4 regions of the Mesorhizobium sp. M0778 genome follow, and region 1 is predicted to be linked to each of the others. Evidence: predicted binding sites of a transcription regulator. Region 1 holds the regulator's gene; each other region holds the start of a gene.

The links. The regulator HrcA, encoded in region 1, represses chaperone genes, less so after heat shock. The targets are predictions, from matches to a motif close to GTTAGCACTCNCNNNNNGNGAGTGCTAAC.
Region 2: the regulator HrcA is predicted to act here: its motif matches at 1,333-1,361, upstream of groES (co-chaperone GroES).
Region 3: the regulator HrcA is predicted to act here: its motif matches at 874-902, upstream of NKI22_RS12630 (co-chaperone GroES).
Region 4: the regulator HrcA is predicted to act here: its motif matches at 961-989, upstream of groES (co-chaperone GroES).

The regions. Positions count from the first base shown of each region.
Region 1 covers NZ_JAMYPA010000023.1:52,561-54,759, reverse strand. Annotated here, with positions in the region: gene rph (ribonuclease PH) at 1-83, opposite strand, end outside; gene hrcA (heat-inducible transcriptional repressor HrcA) at 216-1,328, shown strand; gene NKI22_RS25695 (hypothetical protein) at 1,362-1,559, shown strand; gene NKI22_RS25690 (PQQ-dependent sugar dehydrogenase) at 1,661-2,199, shown strand, end outside.
Region 2 covers NZ_JAMYPA010000029.1:53,184-55,382, reverse strand. Annotated here, with positions in the region: gene groL (chaperonin GroEL) at 1-918, opposite strand, end outside; gene groES (co-chaperone GroES) at 984-1,280, opposite strand; gene NKI22_RS28215 (S46 family peptidase) at 1,707-2,069, shown strand; partial or broken gene NKI22_RS28210 (S46 family peptidase) at 2,116-2,199, shown strand, end outside.
Region 3 covers NZ_JAMYPA010000007.1:152,978-155,176, forward strand. Annotated here, with positions in the region: gene NKI22_RS12615 (hypothetical protein) at 1-152, shown strand, start outside; gene NKI22_RS12620 (DUF1488 family protein) at 149-415, opposite strand; gene NKI22_RS12625 (hypothetical protein) at 412-684, opposite strand; gene NKI22_RS12630 (co-chaperone GroES) at 953-1,291, shown strand; gene groL (chaperonin GroEL) at 1,394-2,199, shown strand, end outside.
Region 4 covers NZ_JAMYPA010000017.1:54,646-56,844, reverse strand. Annotated here, with positions in the region: gene groL (chaperonin GroEL) at 1-542, opposite strand, end outside; gene groES (co-chaperone GroES) at 605-901, opposite strand; gene NKI22_RS22040 (bifunctional helix-turn-helix transcriptional regulator/GNAT family N-acetyltransferase) at 1,130-2,065, shown strand; gene NKI22_RS22035 (GyrI-like domain-containing protein) at 2,103-2,199, opposite strand, start outside.

The DNA of each region.
Region 1 (2,199 bases):
CACGAGCCTTCCGCATGCTTGGAGACGCCGCGCTCGAAGGAGATGGGGCGCATTTCGTCGAACTGGCGTTTGGAAGGGCGCATTCAGGCTTCTTTCTTTCTTCGGGATCTTGGCCGGCTTGTAGCCGCACGGGGCGTGAGGCGCAAAGGAAAATGGACCGGTTGCGCCGACGCCGCGGAAGTCTATATCTTCGGGCCGGAGGTTTTTGGCTCGAAATGACCAAGGCAGTCGATCCCGGTTCGCAATCGCACGTGCTCCCGTCGCACGCGCTGCAATCGCCCGCGCTTCAATCGCTCGACATGCGTTCGCGCGACATCTTCCGGCGCATCGTCGATTCTTATCTGAGGGATGGCGAGCCGGTCGGCTCGCGCAGCCTGTCGCGCATCCTGCCGTCGTCGCTATCGCCGGCCACCATCCGCAACGTGATGAGCGACCTCGAGCATCTCGGCCTGATCTATGCGCCGCATATTTCGGCCGGCCGTCTGCCGACCCAGGCTGGCCTGCGCTTCTTCGTCGATGCGTTCATGGAACTCGGTGACCTCTCCGACGAGGAGCGCCGCACCATCGAGGCGCAGGTGCGCGCCTCCGGCTCGGGCGCGACGCTGGAGCATATGCTGACCGAGGCCAGCCAGATGCTGTCCGGCATGTCGCGCGGCGCCGGCCTTGTGCTCGCCGCCAAGAACGAGGTGGCGCTGAAGCACATCGAATTCATCCAGCTCGAGCCGACCAAGGCGTTGGCCGTGCTGGTCTCGCAGAACGGCGACGTCGAAAATCGCGTCGTCGATCTGCCCGCCGGCATCACCGTCTCGCAATTGCACGAAGCCTCCAATTTCCTCAACGCCCATATTCGCGGCCGCACCCTGGCCGAAGCGCGGGTCGAGATCGCCCGCATCAAGGAAGAGACCAGGGCAGCCCTCGATACGCTTTCACAGGATCTGGTCGAGAAGGGCCTGGCGGTCTGGGCAGGCGCCGAAAGCGGGGTGCCTGGGCGGCTTATCGTGCGCGGCCGCGCCAATCTCCTGGAAAACGTCACTGCCCAGGCCGACATCGAATTGCTGCGGCATCTCTTCGAGGATCTCGAAACCCAGGACGGACTGATCCAGCTCCTCGACCTCGCCGAGGAGGGCCCGGGCGTGCGCATCTTCATCGGTTCGGAAAACAAGCTGTTTTCTCTGTCGGGCTCATCACTGGTGGTGGCACCCTATCGCGACAAGGACGCCCGCGTCGTCGGTGCGCTCGGCGTCATCGGGCCGACGCGGCTGAATTATGCGCGCATAGTACCGATGGTCGACTATACCGCGCAGCTGATTTCGCGCATGCTGCGCTAGGAGCCGCCGCGGCCTGCCGCAAGGAGAAAAAGAATGGCGCTGGAATCGTTCAAGGCCCAGATCAGCCTGCTGCTCGAAGAAATGATCAACCAGCCAGAGGATCAGCACGAGGTGCAAGAGCAGTTGCGCGAGAAGCTGCAAGAGATGCGGGCCATGGGCTTGCCGCTGCCGGCCGATCTGGTCGCGCTGGAAAAGCGCCTCGACGACGATTTCTACGCCGCCGGCAAGTGAATCGGGGTTCGGCTTCAAATCCTCGTGTGCTGGACGGCCGCTTGGAACGACCAATGCCTCATCCCGTTTGCCCTTTTCGAGGCGAATCCCGGAGGACGTTGATGATCCGATCTGGCGGCTTTGCGGCCATTGCCGCTGCTCTCCTTGTTGCGACACCGGCAGCCGCCCAGCAGGCGGATCAGAAGGTGCTCAAAGGCGAAGCCGCTTTTGGCGATTGGCACGCCGACAGGCCTGGCACCCGCCGCCTGATCGGGGCGCAAGACATGCCGCCAGCCGATCCCGCCCAATCCGCTTCGAACGGCGCCGGCGTGGCGGAACGGCCCGAAAGCGCCAAGCCAGATTTGCCGCCGGGCTTTTCGGCCGAACTGATCGCATCCGGCATCGTCAATCCGCGCGTCGTGCGCGTCGCTCCGAATGGCGACCTGTTCGTTGCCAACAGCCATGCCGACCAGATACGTGTCTACCGTCTCGCCGAGGACAGCGCCAAGCCCATCGAGAAAGCGATCTTCGCCAAGGGGCTCAGTTATCCCTACGGCATCGCCTTCTATCCGCCAGGAGACAAGCCGCAATGGGTCTATGTCGCAAACAGCGACAGCATCGTCCGCTTTCCTTATCGCGACGGCGACCTGAAGGCATCCGG
Region 2 (2,199 bases), on a different contig from region 1:
GCCGAGGTCTTCGGAGATGACCTGGCCACCGGTGAGAATGGCGATGTCTTCCAGCATGGCCTTGCGGCGATCACCGAAGCCCGGCGCCTTGACGGCGGCGATCTTCAGGCCGCCACGCAGCTTGTTGACGACCAGCGTGGCCAGGGCCTCGCCTTCGACGTCTTCCGAGATGATGACCAGCGGCTTCGAGGTCTGCACGACAGCCTCGAGAATCGGCAGCATGGCCTGCAGGTTGGAGAGCTTCTTCTCGTGGAGAAGGATGTAGGCGTCTTCCAGATCCGCAACCATTTTTTCGGCATTGGTGACGAAGTAGGGCGAGAGATAGCCGCGGTCGAACTGCATGCCTTCGACGACTTCGAGCTCGGTCTCGGCGGTCTTGGCTTCCTCGACGGTGATGACGCCCTCATTGCCGACCTTCTGCATCGCTTCCGCGATCATCGAGCCGACCGACACGTCGCCATTGCCGGCGATGGTGCCGACCTGGGCAACCTCTTCCGAGGTCTTGATCTTCTTGGCGTTCTTGATCAGCGTCGCGACGACGTCGGCGACGGCGAGGTCGATGCCGCGCTTGAGGTCCATCGGGTTCATGCCGGCGGCAACCGCCTTGTGGCCTTCCTGGACGATCGACTGTGCCAGAACGGTCGCGGTGGTGGTGCCGTCGCCGGCGATGTCGTTGGTCTTCGAAGCAACTTCGCGGACCATCTGCGCGCCCATGTTTTCGAACTTGTCCTCAAGCTCGATTTCCTTGGCGACGGTGACGCCGTCCTTGGTGATGCGCGGTGCGCCGAACGACTTGTCGATGACGACGTTGCGGCCCTTGGGGCCGAGCGTGACCTTCACCGCGTCGGCGAGGATGTTGACGCCGCGCAGCATGCGCTCACGAGCGTCGCGGGAGAATTTTACGTCTTTGGCAGCCATTTTTTACTCCTGGGCATTTCGCCCGAAATTCAGATTGGATGGTGCGGATGAAAGGCGGCGGCGTGTCAGCCGATGACGCCCATGATGTCCGCTTCCTTCATGATCAGAAGGTCTTCGCCATTGAGCTTGACTTCGGTGCCCGACCACTTGCCGAACAGGATGCGGTCGCCGGCCTTGACGTCCAGCGGGACGAGCTTGCCGACCTCGTCACGGGCGCCGGAACCGATGGCGATGATCTCGCCTTCCTGCGGCTTTTCCTTAGCCGTATCGGGGATGATGATCCCGCCGGCGGTCTTCGCTTCGGACTCAACCCGACGAACGACCACGCGGTCATGCAGCGGCCGGAAATTCGACTTTGCCATTTTTGGATTTCCCTGGTGCGGATGTTGAACGGTTCTCCGTTGCCGGAGCGTGGTTAGCACTCACCAGAAGCGAGTGCTAACGCGGCAGTGAGATAGGCCGTAGGCTCCTGCTAGTCAAGACGGAAGAGGGACGGGCGAAGAGCAAACGAGCGTGGAAGCACCGAGCCCTTTACGTGAAAGACGTCGGAGATCGCACATGGATGGGGCGGCTCACCATTTGTAACTGAAGGCTTTATTCATTTGGCACGATTGGTGCAGCGAATGATCCGCAAACGTTGCGCGCGACCGATATGATGAGAGGTGAGCGCCATCAGGATTCCTGCGTTAGCCGTCCACTCGGTCTTTACGGTGTGGCCGCCGCGCGGGCGCCAGGACTCCGGCCATCCCGATAGTCACCAATCCAATCTGCGGAGAACAGGAGGCAAGATGAGAGCGACAGTCAGCACGAACTCGAATTTGAAATGTTTGGCCAAAGCAACTGCCATCGCCTTGCTCTGGACAGTCACGGCTACATCGGCGGACGAAGGTATGTGGATGCCGGGCCAGACTGCGGAAGTGTGCGCGGCCATGCGCGCGGATGGGCTCCAGATCTATCCCGCCCAGCTGGGCCGTCTAGACGCTGACCCGCTCAACGCGATCGTATCACTGGGCGGATGCTCCGCCTCGTTCGTCAGTCCACAAGGGCTGGTCGCAACCAATCATCATTGCGTGTTAGAATCCATCCAATACCACAGCAAGGAGGGCCAGGACTATCTCACAGACGGCTTTCTGGCGAAGAGCCCTGGGTGAAGAATTGCCCGCGGCGCCAGGCAGCCGCATCTATGTGATCGAGGACATGCGGGATGTGACCGCCGAAATGCTCAAGAGCGTCTCGGACAAGCTGAACGGGTTTGCCCGCTATGAGCGGCTCGCCACGAAC
Region 3 (2,199 bases), on a different contig from region 1:
CTGTCGAGCTCAAGCAGCAATCCATGGTCGGCATGAACACGTGCGATGCGCACGCGATGGTCGATCGGCTGAACAGTCGTGACATCGCGGCGGATGCAGGCGGACCGGAAGCCCCGAGAAAGCGTCTTGTGGACGGATCGCGACGGATCTAGCGAAAATCGGCCGCAGTCAGCACATATATGCTCCTGCGGGTGCGGGCATAGGCATTCCTGGCGACATCGTGGATCGAGCTGGAAGCCGTGTCGAAGGCCGCCAGATAGGTAGCTTCCGAGGCCGCCGTTCCCGGCTGCACTTTGGAGATGGCATCGGTTGCGACAGAGAAGGAAATCTGGAACATGCCGTCATGGCCGACGAAGCGGATGCGTTTGCTTGCCTCGTCGTAGCTGCGGCTGGGATTGGGAAATGTCAGGCTCATGATTTGGCCTCCGTCGATGCGGATACGGCCTGCTTGACTGTCCGCGCCGCCCGCTTCTTCTTTGGGGCGACCGGATTCAGAGCTGCCGCCGCGCGATCCGCCTCTTCCTTGGCCAGTCGCAATTCCCTCAGTCTTGCCGTTTTGATCGCCCTGGCCTTGGCCTCCGAGAGATATTCGGCAGTTGCCTTGTTCCGCTCCGCCGTTTTCTTTTGATTTTCCATGAAGCGAGCCTGAGCTTTTTCCATGATGTTCTGATTGCCTTCGGCCATCGGTAAAATCTCCCTTGCAGCGAAAGTCGTGAGTGTGAACTTCACCATAAAATAGGTGTTCAAAGACAGAAATTCAATTTCATTAATATTCGGCAATGCCCGAACACCAAGGGATAGCCAGGCAAAATAATTCATTCAATATTTGACATACCCAATTCATTCAATATTTGACATACCCCATGAATATTTTTTGGCACTCCTATCAATCGAGTGCCAAGGCGCCTATAGAGAGGGGCGGCCGCCTAAGCCGGCCCCAGAAAGAGTCCCCATGAAATTCCGGCCACTCCACGATCGCGTCGTCATTCGGCGCGCCGAAAGCGACACCAAATCCAAGGGCGGCATCATCATCCCCGACAATGCCAAGGAAAAACCGCAGGAAGGCGAAGTGATCGCCGTCGGGCCGGGCGCGCGGGACGAAAGCGGCGCGCTGATGGCGCTCGACGTCAAGGCCGGCGACCTCATCCTGTTCGGCAAATGGTCCGGCACCGAGGTCAAGATAGACGGCGAGGACCTTCTGATCATGAAGGAGGCCGACATCATGGGCATCATCGAGAAGAGCGAGATGGGCATCATCGACAAAACCGTGGCTGCCAAGAAGGCCGCCTGACTGGAATGCCGCGCGCCCTGCCGGGCGCGCAAAGGATGCTCCAAGCTTTGATTCAGGCGCGCTGCAAGCGTCTTGCCACAACCAACCGAACTGGAAAAAATCATGTCTGCCAAAGAAATCAAATTTTCCACCGACGCGCGTGACCGCATGCTGCGCGGTGTCGAAATCCTCAACAACGCCGTCAAGGTGACGCTCGGCCCTAAGGGCCGCAACGTCATCATCGACAAGGCCTATGGCGCGCCGCGCATCACCAAGGACGGGGTGACTGTGGCCAAGGAAATCGAACTTTCCGACAAGTTCGAGAACATGGGCGCACAGATGGTGCGCGAAGTGGCCTCGAAGACCAACGACCTCGCCGGCGACGGCACCACCACCGCCACGGTGCTTGCCGCTTCCATCCTGCGCGAGGGCGCCAAATTCGTTGCCGCCGGCATGAACCCGATGGACCTCAAGCGCGGCATCGACCTTGCCGTCACCGCCGTCGTCAAGGAAATCCAGGCTCGAGCCAAGAAGGTCAAGTCCTCAGGCGAGATCGCGCAGGTTGGCACCATTGCCGCCAATGGCGACACCAGCGTCGGTGCCATGATCGCCAAGGCGATGGACAAGGTCGGCAATGACGGCGTCATCACCGTTGAGGAGGCCAAGACCGCCGAAACCGAACTCGACGTCGTCGAAGGCATGCAGTTCGACCGCGGCTATCTCTCGCCCTATTTCGTCACCAATGCCGAGAAGATGCGCGCCGAGCTGGAAGACCCTTACGTGCTCATCCACGAAAAGAAGCTCGGCAATCTGCAGGCGCTGCTGCCCATCCTCGAAGCCGTGGTGCAAAGCGGCAGGCCGCTGTTGATCATCTCCGAGGACGTCGAGGGCGAAGCGCTGGCGACGCTGGTCGTCAACAAGCTGCGCGG
Region 4 (2,199 bases), on a different contig from region 1:
TTGGCTTCCTCGACGGTGATGACGCCCTCATTGCCGACCTTCTGCATCGCTTCCGCGATCATCGAGCCGACCGAAACGTCGCCATTGCCGGCGATGGTGCCGACCTGGGCAACCTCTTCCGAGGTCTTGATCTTCTTGGCGTTCTTGATCAGCGTCGCGACGACGTCGGCGACGGCGAGGTCGATGCCGCGCTTGAGGTCCATCGGGTTCATGCCGGCGGCAACCGCCTTGTGGCCTTCCTGGACGATCGACTGTGCCAGAACGGTCGCGGTCGTGGTGCCGTCGCCGGCGATGTCGTTGGTCTTCGAAGCAACTTCGCGGACCATCTGCGCGCCCATGTTCTCGAACTTGTCTTCAAGCTCGATTTCCTTGGCGACGGTGACGCCGTCCTTGGTAATGCGCGGTGCGCCGAACGACTTGTCGATGACGACGTTGCGGCCCTTGGGGCCGAGCGTGACCTTCACCGCGTCGGCGAGGATGTTGACGCCGCGCAGCATGCGCTCACGAGCGTCGCGGGAGAATTTTACGTCTTTGGCAGCCATTTTTAGCTCCTGGCAGGGGCTTGGATTGAGCCCGAAGATTTAAATGAGGGTGAGGCCGATATTCAGCCGATGATGCCCATAATGTCGGCTTCCTTCATGATCAGAAGGTCTTCGCCATTGAGCTTGACTTCGGTGCCCGACCACTTGCCGAACAGGATGCGGTCGCCGGCCTTGACGTCCAGCGGGACGAGCTTGCCGGCTTCGTCACGGGCGCCGGAACCGACGGCGATGATCTCGCCTTCCTGCGGCTTTTCCTTCGCCGTGTCGGGGATGATGATCCCGCCCGCGGTCTTGGATTCGGATTCGACCCGACGAACGACCACGCGGTCATGAAGCGGGCGGAACTTCGACTTTGCCATTTTTTATTCCTCGATGAGAATGGTGAGAACAGTTCCTCCGTCCGGCGGCGCCGGACATGGTTAGCACTCATCTTGGGGGAGTGCTAACGTGGCGCTGAAATAGTCTGGCAACTCGCGCGAGTCAAGGCGCCCGGTGAGCATCATCAGAACAATTGCTTCAAACGGATGCTTCAAACAGATACTTGACCAAGTCAACTAAATGGCTGATCTTACCGGCAGGAGGATGCCATGACCATTCATCATCACCCAGGCAAGGAGCGGATCGACGCGGTGCGAGCCTTCAACCGCTTCTATACCCGCCAGATCGGGCTGCTCGACGAAGGGCTGCTGAAAAGCACCTTCTCGCTGACCGAGGCGCGGGTGCTCTATGAACTGGCGCATCGCGATGGCCTGACCGCCACGGACCTTGGGCGCGATCTCGGCCTCGATCCCGGTTATCTCAGCCGGCTGCTGAAGAAATTCGAGGAACGTCATCTGGTCGAGCGCGCCACGATCGAGGCGGATGCAAGGCGTTCGTCGATCGCCCTGACCAAGGCCGGGCGGCAGGCTTTCGCGCCGCTGAACCAGGGCTCGCACGACCAGGTCGCGGCATTGCTCGACCGGCTTTCGGTTCCCGAACAGGACAGGCTGGTCAAGGCCATGCAGACGGTGCAGCGTCTGCTGGGCGCGACCGCCGAACCCAACATTCCCTACACGCTGCGGCCTCTGCAGGTCGGCGACATCGGCTGGATCATCCATCGCCAGGGCCTGCTCTACGCGCAGGAATATGGCTGGGACGAAACCTATGAGGCGCTGGTCGCTGAAATCCTCGGCACATTCGTCAAATCCTTCGATCCGAAATGGGAACGCAGCTGGATCGCCGAGCGGGAAGGCGAGGTCGTCGGCTCCGTCTTCGTCGTGCGCCAGTCGGACGCGGTGGCGAAATTGCGCCTGCTCTACGTCGAGCCCTCGGCGCGAGGTCTCGGCATCGGCAAGCGGCTGGTCGAGGAATGTATCGGCTTTTGCCGCGCCACGGGTTACAGGACACTGACGCTGTGGACCAACGACGTGCTCGCCGCCGCCCGCCACATCTATGAGTCTGTGGGCTTTAAATTGACCAACGAGGAGTGCCACCATTCCTTCGGCAGGGATCTGGTCGGCCAGAACTGGAACCTGGAACTGTAGCAGCGCTTCCGGCGCTTCGGCGTCGGCCTGCCGTGCCTCACCCTTTGATCGGTATCCAGATTTCCAGCCCGCCATTGCCGCTGCGCGGATCAAATTCGGGGCCGTAACGCTCGAATTCCGGCGCATCGGCGATC